2 linked regions of the Prochlorococcus marinus str. MIT 0912 genome follow. The main gene of each other region encodes a partner of the protein of the gene in region 2 in a complex. Links are inferred from orthologs where the notes say so. Each region holds a gene or a part of one and is shown on either strand. Other genes may lie near its edges. The genes, in order: uvrB and O5640_RS09640.

What was found.
Region 1: the proteins of O5640_RS09640 (region 2) and uvrB are in contact, whole or in part, in a crystal structure (PDB 7EGT), measured with the Thermus thermophilus proteins. The link is inferred for Prochlorococcus marinus str. MIT 0912 from one-to-one orthologs. Residues at the interface, in WP_096412145.1 of Thermus thermophilus: His654, Arg656, Phe657, Gln666, Asp668, Glu669, Lys680, Arg681, Leu682, Ser683, Lys685, Tyr686, Ala687; in WP_096411307.1 of Thermus thermophilus: Glu23, Leu25, Arg26, Asp27, Gly28, Glu29, Arg30, Phe31, Arg55, Glu326, Asp327, Phe328, Glu379, Ser382, Gln383, His398, Gly400, Arg401.

What each region holds. Positions count from the first base shown.
Region 1 is NZ_CP114783.1:1,222,524-1,228,562, reverse strand. Bases 2,054-4,967 are described here. They hold uvrB (excinuclease ABC subunit UvrB), read left to right. Parts: upstream 2,054-2,449; coding sequence 2,450-4,486; downstream 4,487-4,967. Other genes in these bases: O5640_RS07205 (aspartate kinase), read right to left, coding at 4,495-4,967; O5640_RS07215 (DUF561 domain-containing protein), read left to right, coding at 2,054-2,368. Also shown: O5640_RS07225 (ribonuclease J), read left to right, coding at 1-448; tRNA lysidine(34) synthetase TilS, read right to left, coding at 469-1,449; more of O5640_RS07215, read left to right, coding at 1,580-2,053; more of O5640_RS07205, read right to left, coding at 4,968-6,039. UniProt on the Escherichia coli protein: The UvrABC repair system catalyzes the recognition and processing of DNA lesions. A damage recognition complex composed of 2 UvrA and 2 UvrB subunits scans DNA for abnormalities.
Region 2 is NZ_CP114783.1:1,684,849-1,691,078, forward strand. The notes cover bases 1,587-4,691. They hold O5640_RS09640 (UvrD-helicase domain-containing protein), read right to left. Parts: upstream 4,296-4,691; coding sequence 1,878-4,295; downstream 1,587-1,877. Other genes in these bases: O5640_RS09635 (CCA tRNA nucleotidyltransferase), read right to left, coding at 1,587-1,834; O5640_RS09645 (hypothetical protein), read right to left, coding at 4,384-4,608. Outside these bases: selenide, water dikinase SelD, read left to right, coding at 1-558; more of O5640_RS09635, read right to left, coding at 578-1,586; O5640_RS09650 (bleomycin hydrolase), read left to right, coding at 4,836-5,384; O5640_RS09655 (bleomycin hydrolase), read left to right, coding at 5,442-5,909; O5640_RS09660 (glycosyltransferase), read left to right, coding at 5,971-6,230. UniProt on the Escherichia coli protein: A helicase with DNA-dependent ATPase activity. Unwinds DNA duplexes with 3'-5' polarity. Translocates on single-stranded DNA with 3'-5' polarity. Initiates unwinding more efficiently from a nicked substrate than double-stranded DNA.

The sequences.
Region 1 (6,039 bases), 460 kb from region 2 along the record:
TCTTCGAGGTGTTATCACTAATGTTGATGCTAAAACAATGGTTAATTGGACTGAAAGAGAGATTAATTGGGTCTTAGAAAATCGATGGAAACAGCTTGTTCTTAAGACTGGAGGTAAGTCAGTAGAAGTCGATTGGATTGGGTTGCAACGAGAGGTTGAATCAGGATTATCTCGTCGATTGAGAAGGGAAGTTCAAGCTGAGCCACTAATTCTTTGTCTTGTTCAACCTGCTCCTGGTGGAACTCGTGCATATAAACCTCAACTTGATCAACAGCCAGATTCACGACAAGTAGTTAGGAAAACCGCTGATAAAGCGCTTAAAGAAACTAATGGATCCGTAACAAATAAAGATACAAGTTCACTTACTGAACAAGAAACAAATAGTGAGAGTAATTCTGAGGAAATGCCATCTGGAAGAACAAGACGACGCAGATCAGCAATTAGCTGATAACTGAATATTTGTTTCGTTTAATTAGCCTTATTTGATATATAAATAGTTTCTTTATCCCATCTTATAATGAAGTCTCCATGGAGATGGATTATGCCAGGTGGTTTGCTTTTTAATATTTTGCTATTGATTTCTTCGATTTGCAAAGAAGTTACTCTTGTTACTCCTAACATATTCAGCCAATGAAAAAATAATATTTTTCTTATAGAGCTTGAGAAATCAATTAATTTTTTTCTGGATAGGGAAGTGATGTCTTCTCCTTGGCAAAATTCTATTGCTATTTTTGCTAATGATTGTTGGTCTTTGCTAATACTTTCAAGCCTACTAGCTAAGGAGGCTATCCTCGAGTCTGCGCCTTGATAGATAGAATTTAAAATTGGTAAAACTTCTTTTCTAATTTTATTTCTTGTTAAATTAATATTTTCATTTGAAGGATCAATCCAAATTGGTAAATTAAACTCTTTACAAATTTCGAGTGTTTCGTTTCTATTGAAGATCAGAAAAGGTCTTACTAAATCTATATTATTCTCTAAAGTTCTTTGTTCTTTAAGGGTACTCAGTCCGATCAGATCGCTTCCTCTCGCTAAGTTCATAATGACCGTTTCTGCTCGATCAGTAGCTGTATGACCAGTTAATATTCTCGTATATGGAAAATATATATTTTTTGATGATAATAAATTAGCTTTCATTAATAGGTTTTGATATCTCCAATCTCTTGCTTTTGCTTCATTAGCTACTTCTTCTTTATTTGCTTTATTAGAGTGAAATGGTATTTGCTTATTTAGGCACCAAAGTTTTAGTTCTTCTTCTATTTGCTTGGATTTAGTGTGCCATTTATGATCTCCATGCCAGACTTCGACTTGCCATTTATATAGCCTTTTTAGATCAATAATTAATTTGAGAAGGGCCATCGAATCTTGACCACCTGATATGGCTAACAAAAGTGTTGAGTTAACAGGAAGAAGAGATTTATTTTGTTTCAGCCTTTTGTGTAAACGCATATGCCATTTACTCCAAGGCCTGTCGTTGTTGGAAGATTGTGACATTTGCTTTGGTTTCAGAGCTCTATTCGCTTTTTTGAAGTTCTTTTGCTGAGTCAGTGTCACAATCAGATTAATAGTTGATGTTTTTATGACACGCCTGCAGACATTGCCAGTTTCACTTCAAAAAAGTATTCAGAATAGATCTTTATTGAAAGTAATTTCTGGATTAAATAATTTTAATCCAGAATCAGTATTTCGAATTTCTAAAGCTGCAGGTCTTGGGGGTGCAGATTTATTGGACATTGCGTGTGAACCAAAACTAGTAGAGCTCGCTGTGGAGGCTTCGAATATTCCTGTATGCGTAAGTTCGGTAGAACCAAAACTTTTCCCTAAAGCTGTTAAAGCAGGAGCATCAATTATTGAGATTGGGAATTTTGATTCTTTTTATCCAGATGGGCGTTTTTTCTCAGCTGAAGAGGTGCTCTCATTAGCTGTTGAATCTCGACGTCTTTTGCCTGAAGTTGTTTTATCAGTAACCGTTCCCCATGTTTTGACTTTAGATAATCAAGCTCAATTAGCGTTAGATCTTGTTGATAGAGGGGTCGATATAATTCAGACAGAAGGAGGGACAAGCTCGCATCCTATTAGTCCTGGAACTTTAGGTTTAATAGAGAAAGCGTCACCTACTTTGGCCGCGACTGTCGCCATATCATCAGCTTTAAAGGGTAGTCAACATGATGTGCCCTTAATGTCTGCTTCTGGACTGTCTGAAGTCACTGCTCCTATGGCCATATCAGTTGGAGCTAATGGAGTTGGGATTGGGACAGCTGTCAATAAATTGAATACGGAATTAGCTATGATTGCAACCGTTAAAGGTCTTCGACAGGCCCTAGATACATCTAAATTGGTTGCTAAGATTAACCAATCAATTTCCTAAGTTAATTTAAACTTTTGTTTGATAACAATATGAAGAGTATGGAATTAATAAGTTTATCTTTTTTTAGAATTAAATAAGAATATGCCAGAATATAAACTTAAAGCCCCTTATGTTCCAAAAGGTGATCAACCTGAAGCTATTAAAGGGTTAGTTGGAGGGGTAAATGATGGGCAAAAATTTCAAACTTTATTAGGTGCAACTGGAACAGGTAAGACTTTTACGATAGCTAATTTGATTGCTCAAACAGGTAGACCTGCCTTAGTTTTGGCTCATAATAAAACACTTGCAGCTCAATTATGTAATGAATTAAGAGAGTTTTTTCCTGATAATGCAGTTGAATATTTTATCTCATATTATGATTATTATCAGCCAGAAGCTTATGTTCCAGTAAGTGATACTTACATAGCTAAGACCTCATCTATTAATGAAGAAATTGATATGTTACGTCACTCCGCAACTAGGTCTTTATTCGAGCGAGATGATGTCATAGTTGTTGCTTCAATTAGTTGTATATATGGTTTAGGAATTCCAAGTGAATATTTAAAGGCTTCTGTAAAGTTTCAAGTTGGTCACTGTATTGATTTAAGATCTTGTCTTAGATCATTAGTCTCTAATCAATATACACGTAATGATATTGAAATCAGTAGAGGTAGATTTAGAGTTAGAGGAGATGTAGTAGAAATAGGACCAGCATATGATGACAGACTTGTAAGGCTTGAATTGTTTGGAGATGAAGTTGAAACTATTAGCTATGTCGATCCTACTACTGGAGAAATATTGAAGAAACTTAACTCAATTAATATATATCCAGCAAAACATTTTGTAACGCCAAAAGATCGCTTAGAATCTGCAATTAAAGCAATAAAAAAAGAATTAAAAGATAGATTAGAATTTCTTAATCAAGAGGGTAAATTACTCGAAGCACAAAGGTTAGAACAACGAACAATTTATGATTTAGAAATGTTGAAAGAAGTTGGATATTGTAATGGAGTTGAGAATTATGCTCGTCATCTATCTGGAAGAGAACCTGGTTCTGCTCCAGAATGCCTAATTGATTATTTTCCTAAAGACTGGTTATTGCTTATTGATGAAAGTCATGTTACTTGTCCTCAATTACGGGCTATGTATAATGGTGATCAGGCTAGAAAAAAAGTATTAATAGACCATGGCTTTAGATTACCTAGTGCTGCTGATAATCGTCCTTTAAAGGATATAGAATTTTGGGATAAAGCAAAACAAACTGTTTTTATAAGTGCTACCCCTGGTGATTGGGAATTATCTAAAAGTACTGGAAATATAGTTGAGCAAGTTATAAGACCTACTGGTGTTTTAGACCCTTTAGTTGAAGTACGTCCAACACATGGTCAAGTTGATGATTTGTTGCTCGAAATTAGAAAAAGAGTCTCTAAGAATCAAAGAGTACTTATCACAACCCTCACTAAAAGAATGGCTGAAGATCTTACAGATTATTTATCTGAAAATAAAATTAGAGTTCGCTATTTACATTCAGAGATTCATTCAATCGAGAGAATTGAAATTATACAAGATTTACGACTGGGAGAATATGATGTACTAGTAGGAGTTAATCTTCTAAGAGAAGGTTTAGATTTACCTGAAGTCTCACTAGTAGTCATTCTCGATGCTGATAAAGAAGGATTTTTAAGAGCTCAAAGATCTTTGATACAAACAATTGGTCGAGCAGCTAGGCATATTGAAGGTTTGGCTTTGCTCTATGCAGATAAAATGACCGATTCCATGGCCAAAGCTATTAGTGAGACTGAAAGACGTCGTGAAATACAAAATACTTATAATTTAGAGAATGGAATAACTCCTAAGCCAGCAGGTAAGAAAGCAAATAATTCAATTCTTTCTTTTTTAGAGCTTTCAAGAAGATTAAATCAAGATGGAAGCACGGATGATTTTGTTGATATTGCTGATAAGTTGATAGATCATAGTTCTAAAGATTCTGATAGCGGAGTATCTTTAGAATCTCTGCCTGAATTAATTGAAAAATTGGAATCTAAAATGAAAATAACAGCTAAGGATCTAGATTTTGAAAAAGCTGCAATTCTAAGAGATCGTATAAAAAAATTAAGGCATCGGTTAGTGGGTAAATGACATATTTTTTAGCTTTCATTCTTTCCTAATTTAAAATAAGAATGAATTTCATTTAATGCTTTTTCACCATATTTTTCTGAGATAATACAAGTTGTTCTTATTTCGCTCGTTGCTATCATTTCGATATTGATTTTTTGATTTGCTAGTGCTCTAAATATTTTACCGGCTGTTCCTTTTGTAAAAGGCATACCAGATCCTACTGCGCTAATTCGAACTATGGCTTCCCCTTCTTCGAGTTTTGAACCCTGCCAATTTGAAATCAATTCTTCCAAGGCATATTTAGCCTGGCTTCTATCATTTTTCTTTAATGTGAAACTAATATCTTTTGTTTTATCTTTATGCTTTCTTTCTGATTGAACTATTGTATCTAAACTGATGTTTTTCTCAGCTAATGTGGAACAAATAGTGGAAGCAGTCCCTGGCTTATCTGGAACATTCTTCACGCAAATTTGTATTTGATCTTTGTCTAAAGCCACACCCCTTACTTCGGGCTCATTGTTATTTTCAACCGAAGGATTCAGAGTGATTTGTTTATCAGTTAGCTTGAAAACTTCTCCTACATTACGTAATGCTTTTTTTCCTAAATCTGCATCAATAACACAACTTACTTTGACTTCACTAGTTGCTATCAGTCTTATATTAATAGCAGAATCAGATAGAGTTTGGAATAGAGATGATGCTATTCCAGGCCTCCCCATTATTCCAGCTCCATAAATGCTTAGTTTTGTTAGACCCTGTTGAGACGATATTTCACCTCCAATAATATTAATGAGTTTTTTACATTGAGTTAGTGCATTATTTAATTCAGTTTCTCTAACAGTAAAAGTAATATCGTTAGAATTGATCTGGTGTGTTGCTTGAATAATGAGATCGACATTTACTCCACCTCCTGATAAAGATTCAAAAAGCTCAGCAGCAATTCCTGGACGATCTGGAATATTTGATAAAGCTACTACTGCTTGATTTTCAACAAGTTCTAACCCATCGACAGGACTACGATGTTCTATCCCACCTTTAGAAAAAACATGATTCTTTTTACTTGTTAGAGTCGTTCCATCAAGGTTGTCCCAACTTGACTTCACAACAAGAGTTACCCCGAAATTTCTGGCTATTTCAACTGCTCGAGGATGCAAAACAGCTGCTCCAAGGCTAGCCAGCTCTAACATTTCATCACAACTAATATTTTTCATTAATTTTGCATTTTTAACAATTCTTGGATCAGTTGTTAAAACGCCTGGAACATCGGTATAAATTTCACATTTTGCCGCCCCCAGAGATGCTGCTAAAGCGACTGCAGAAGTATCTGATCCTCCTCTTCCTAAAGTTGTGATTTCAGCAATTCCTCCTATGCCAAGACTGGTACCTTGGAATCCAGCAATGACTATGATTTTTCCTTGATCTAAGAGATTTTTTATTCGTTCTGTTTTTATATCGAGTATTCTTGCTCTTCCATGAGCTGATTCTGTGATAATTCCAGCCTGAGTTCCAGTTAACGAGATTGCTGGAGTGCCCAATTCATTCAGGGCCATTGTCAATAATGATATTGAAACTTG
Region 2 (6,230 bases):
GGTACTGGAATAATTTTTTCTGCATTTATGAATGGCAAAGTAAGACCTTATATAATTGATTCTGTTTTAATAGAAATGAATAAAAGTCAGCATAATATTGTTAATTATATAAATCAATTAACAATTGTCAAACAACATCCAAAAGTTGTGAATGCATGTACTGATATCACTGGTTTTGGTTTGCTAGGTCATTTATCTGAAATGTTGGAATCTACAAATAATGATCAATTAAAGATGAATTTAGAACCTTTGAAAATTGTTCTTAAGCTAGATCATATACCAGTATATGATGGTGTCAAAGAACTTGTAGATAAAGGTTTTGAAAGTACTTTGGCTCCTTCGAATGAAGTTTTCTTAAAGAATATTGATGGAGATAAGAACTTGAAATTCGAGGTAATATCTAATAATTTTACTTCTAATAACTCATTATATAATACTATGCTAAAAATCTTAGTAGACCCACAAACTTGTGGTCCTTTGGTTATTAGTTGTCCATCTATTTATTCAGAAAGACTTACAAAGGAAGGACCTTGGATTAAAATTGGTTTTGTTTCTTAAACAATACTTATTAACTTATTTATAAAATACTTTTTTCATCAATTAATTTCATTCTTTGTCGGTTTATTTCTATTCCTATTTCTGGTCCAGGTGACCAACCATTAGTTATTAAATCATCTCCTTTTATTGGAGACTCTATATTCTTCCAATTAAATAGCCAAGATTTTAAATATTCTTTTAGAGGGTTATCTCTACAGATTTCAAGTATGAAGGAAGATTCATCGACATTTATTTTCTCTAGGACTGTGGTCCACTTAGATGGAAACCAGCTTTTATATGAATTATTAGCTGAAATATTTTCTAGATATTTATTTAATTTAAAAGCCCCATCTATTATTTCTTTTTGTTGTTGAGCTAAATGTAATCTTTTAGCCAGAATGATAGGATCTTTAGATTCATAAACTAATGCAGTGAGAGGTTCAATATGTGAGTTCTTTGCAATGAGAATTTTATCAATCAGTCTTTGATCATTCTGTAACTTTAAGTCTAATAGTTTCAATCCTCCCCAGTTTTGTAGATTTTTTAATGCATTCCTCCAATATTTACTCTTTAGAAGTAATTCTAGTTCCATTTTTAATCTTATTGATAATGCTGAAGGTGCTAAATCAGTATCATCTCCAATATGCCAATTCCAAGGCCATCGATTAATTGTATCTTTTACTTGTCTTAAAGCTTGATTTGATAGACAAAAATCTAACTTGGCTGAGTAGCGAGAAGCTCTAATAATTCTAGTTGGATCTTCTAGAACGCTTGATTCATGCAAAAAGTCCATTTTCTTGTTGTAAATTGCATCTAATCCCGAAAATAAATCTATTAAGCTATTGTCTTTAAGTTCAATTGCTATAGCATTTATATTAAAGTCTCTTCTAATTAAATCATTGTGGATTGTTGATAATTTGACTATTGGGTTTTCTCCAGGAATTGGATAAGTCTCTTCACGAGCAGTTGCAATATCAACTTTTATATCATTAATTGTTATTTCTGAAGTTTTATAAGATGTGTTATTACGTATGATTTTTACTTTTTCTGGTCCAAGAACTTTTTGTAATTCTTTAACATAAGTTGATGTTTCACCTTCTATGATTAAATCTAGATCATTAAAGATAATTTCATAATCTTGATTCTTAGACTTTGTTATTAAGTCTCTGACAATTCCTCCAACTATCGCTATAGCATTTATATTTACTGAGACTGCTGCATCTAATAAAATAGTTAGAATTCCATTGGTTAATTCTGGTATTTCTTTTTCGATTTTAGATTTATCAAATAATTCCATGAGAAATATGATTTTAGCTAGTTAACATTTTTTAGATTAAATCTTACTCATCAATCAATTTCAATGGAGCTAGTCTTGGGTCTAATATTTTTGGTCCCATTCCTGAGAATTTTATAGCAAGTGAGATTTTTTCTCCTGAACCAAAAACATGTGTGATTATCCCTTCTCCAAATGATGAATGTTCAACTCTATCGTTAACTGACCATCTCTTCCCTGGGGAAGGACCAGAATATGTTCTTCTTACTCCATTTTCAGCTTTACTAGGAAAAGACCTTTTATTACTTTGGCGATCAATTCTAGTTAGTCTGTCTAGATTTTTTTCTCTTCTTAATGTAGCCCCACCAGATAATGGGATATCGCCTTTAACAAGTTCTTCTGGTATTTCGGAGAGGAATATAGATGCGATAGCTGGTTCTCTCATTCCTCCCCACATTCTTCTCTCAGATGCATGAAAGAGAAATAGTTTTTCTTTTGCTCTAGTCAGTCCTACGTAACAAAGTCGTCTTTCTTCCTCAAGTGAAGATGGATCATCAAGTGATCTATAGCTTGGGAATAAGCCTTGCTCCATTCCTACAAGACAAACGACAGGAAATTCCAAACCTTTACTGCTGTGAAGAGTCATTAATGTGACTCGATTTGAAGCAGTGTCTTTATTGTCTGCATCGCTTGATAAAGCAGCAGTTGATAAAAAACCTTCTAAATTTGCATCTTCGCTTTCTTCCTGATATTGCAACGCGGCATTCACTAGTTCTTGAAGATTGCGTCTTCTTTCTTCTGCCTCATCTGTTCCTGTCGCAATTAATTCACTTAAATAGCCACTTTTTTCTAAAACTAATTGAACTAACTCGGCGGGGCTTGAAGAGAGAAGATGACTTTGTAATTCATTAATAAGCTCACTAAAAATCAAAAGACCTTTGGCTGATCTTCCAGCGAGAGATCTGACAGCTTCGGGGTCATTTACAACTTCCCAAAGCGGAATTTTTAATTGACTAGCAGCATCACTCAATCTTTGAACTGTTGTTTTACCAATCCCTCTTTTAGGAACGTTTAAAACTCTTAAAAGACTGACACTGTCAGATGGATTAATTAAAAGTCTTAAATAAGCTAGTAGATCTTTAATTTCTCTTCGATCATAAAAACGTAATCCTCCAACCACAATGTATGGAATACTCCAGCGGACCAATGAGTCCTCAATTGCTCTTGATTGCGCATTAGTTCTATAAAGAATAGCCATATCTCCCCAATTTAATTCTGGATTCGAGGCATCTAAAATTCTTAGCCTATGAATAACTGCCTCTGCCTCTGCTATCTCATCGTCACACCTTGTTAATCTAATAGGCTCACCTTCTCCTCTAGTTGCTCTAAGAACTTTATCTATTCTTTCTTTATTGTTGGAAATTAATGAATTTGCTGCTTCGAGGATGGTAGAGGTAGATCGATAATTTTCTTCAAGTTTGACGAGAGTTGAATCATTTGTATTTTCTAGGTTTTTCTGTCCAAAGTCCTCCTGAAATCCCATTAGTATCCTAAAGTCCGCAGCTCTAAAGCTGTAAATACTTTGATCTGCATCGCCAACAACAAAAACTGATCGATTATTCCAATCTTGAAAAGAAGATGGATCTTTACCATTGGTAACCAATTGTTTAATTAATTCGTATTGTGTCCAATTAGTATCTTGATATTCATCAACTAAAACATGTTTGAAACGACTGTGCCAATAAGTTCTTATTTTTTCATTTTGTTGTAGTAATTGAACAGGTATTAATAGGAGATCATCAAAATCTAATGCATTATTAGCAGCTAAAGCTTTTCTATAAAGTCTATAAGTTTCAGCAACTAATTTTCCTCTTTGACCTTCTTGATTATTTGATAAGTCATCAGGAAGTAAGCATTGATTTTTTGCATTACTTATTGCCCAGCGTACTTTTTTTGGTTCAAATCTTTTTGGATCTAATTGAAGGTCTTGTGTAACTATTTCTTTGATAAGACTTTGGGCATCTGTTTCGTCATATATTGAAAACTGTTTAGTCCATGTCAATCCTTCAGGGTCTTTGAATTTGTCGATGTCAAAGCGTAATAATCTCGAAAATAAAGCGTGAAAAGTACCTATCCATAATTCACGACTGATTTCACGATGTATACGATTACGAATTTGTCTTTGTTCTGCTACTTGCAAGGCATTCCAGGGCTTCCCGTGGGTAAGACTTGATAACCTTTTTGCTAAAAGCAATTCAAGTCTATCTTTCATCTCTCTTGCAGCTTTATTGGTAAAAGTAACTGCAAGAATAGAACTAGGGTCGACTTTGTATTCAGTAATTAAATGCGCAATACGATGAGTAAGAGCTCTTGTCTTTCCGCTTCCTGCTCCTGCTACAACTAATAATGGACCATGAAAATGATCAACTGCATGAGACTGAGCCTCGTTTAATCCATTTAGAAATATACTGTTTGATTGTTTCATTTTATAGACTTTAAATACATTTAATTGAATTTAGTTTTGCAACATTCATAGGGTAGATTTTTATATTATTTAAGCAGCCAAAACAAAATCATGAAATCAACTTGGATGTTGCATTCTCTTTTTGTTTATATAGCTTAGAAAGAATTATTTCTATTTGATTAAGTTCTTGATGAGAGTTGATAATTGATTTGATTTTTGTTTGAGGCATTTTTAGCTTTTGTGAAATAGTTATTACCTCTTTTTCTAAACGATTTTTGTATTCGCTTAGTTCCTTAATTGACTCTTCAAATTCTTCTTCAGTTGGACTTTTCATTTTTTGTTGTAACAATAGCTCAAATTAGTGATATCCCACTTTGCTTATAAGCTTTTTGAGATAACTCTATGGTTTGTTTTTCTTGGAAGTTTTTCTTACAGTTAAGAAGCATTGCGTTCTTAGGTCTCTTTCAATCAAATTTGACTGTAAGTCTTAAGTTGAATAAGTAATGACTATTAAGTCTTTACTTGAACTCTTTTACTTATTAGAAGCTAGGTATTTAAAAGATGCTTGATGCGTTTTCTAGAACAGTTGTAAGTGCTGATGCCAAGGGCGCCGCAATTGGTAGTGAGGATCTTGCAGATTTAAGAAAGTACGTTGCAGATGCAAATAAAAGAATTGATGCAACTCTTGCAATAACTCAAAATGTCTCTTGCATTGCTGCAGATGCTGTGGCGGGAATGGTTTGTGAAAATACTGGGCTTACTCAGCCAGGAGGACATTGCTATCCCACTCGTAGAATGGCAGCTTGTTTAAGGGATGGAGAAATTATTTTGAGATATGTAAGCTACGCGCTTCTTGCAGGGGATCCCTCTGTTCTTGAAGATAGATGCCTCAATGGTTTGAAAGAAACATATCTTGCTCTTGGCGTCCCAACCTCTAATGCTATTAGGGCAGTTGAAATAATGAAGATTGCCACAGTTGCAATTATGACCGAGACAAATACAGGAAGAAAAATGTTTAAAGGGATTAATTCTGGATCAGGAGCACAATGTCAAGACATCGCATCTGAGGCGGCATCTTATTTTGATCTTGTAATTGAGGCTTTGAGTTGAACATGAAAGTCTAATTGCTTCCACTACATCATGCAAACCATTTCTTATTAAGTCACTATGAAATCTGCAGTTACAACCGTTGTTAGCGCAGCTGATGCAGCAGGAAGATTTCCCAGTATGAGCGATTTTGAGTCTGTGAAAGGTTCTTTTGATAGGGCAAAAGCTCGTCTAGAGGCTGCAGAAAAACTTGCTTCTTGTCTTGATAAATTCACCAATCTTGCCGTTGATGCTGTTTATAAAAATGGCTCATATGATCAGGCAAATAAAGATAAGTGCGTGAGAGATATTCATCATTACTTGCGTCTTATTAATTATTGCTTAGTAACTGGTGGGACAGGTCCTTTAGATGAATGGGGAATATCAGGCATGAGAGAAATTATTCGTATCCAGCTATTACCAACAGCTGCATATATTGAAGCATTTATTTTTATTCGAGATGAAATTAAAATCAATGATGTTATGGGTCAGCAAGCCGAAACGGAATTCAAAGGATTATTGGATTATTTAATAAATGCACTTGCATAAAAATAAATTAATTGAATTAAAATATTTTTTCGTAGTGTTTAAATAATTATTTGAACGTATAATGATTAATTCTTTAGATTTAAATAAATATATAGAACTTTATCAAGATTTCTTGCATCCAAATCCAAATATTAATTCTCAAGCATTTTTGATTTTAAAAAAAGAATTTGAGTTTAAATTTATGAATAATCTTTTAGCTAATCTCAAGGAAGAAGATTTATTTATTAGAAGAAAATCAATATTAGCTTTGGGACGATTTGGAGAAAAGGCTTTAAAGTCAATCTGTAAATTGTATATGGAAACTAACAACACAAATGTTAA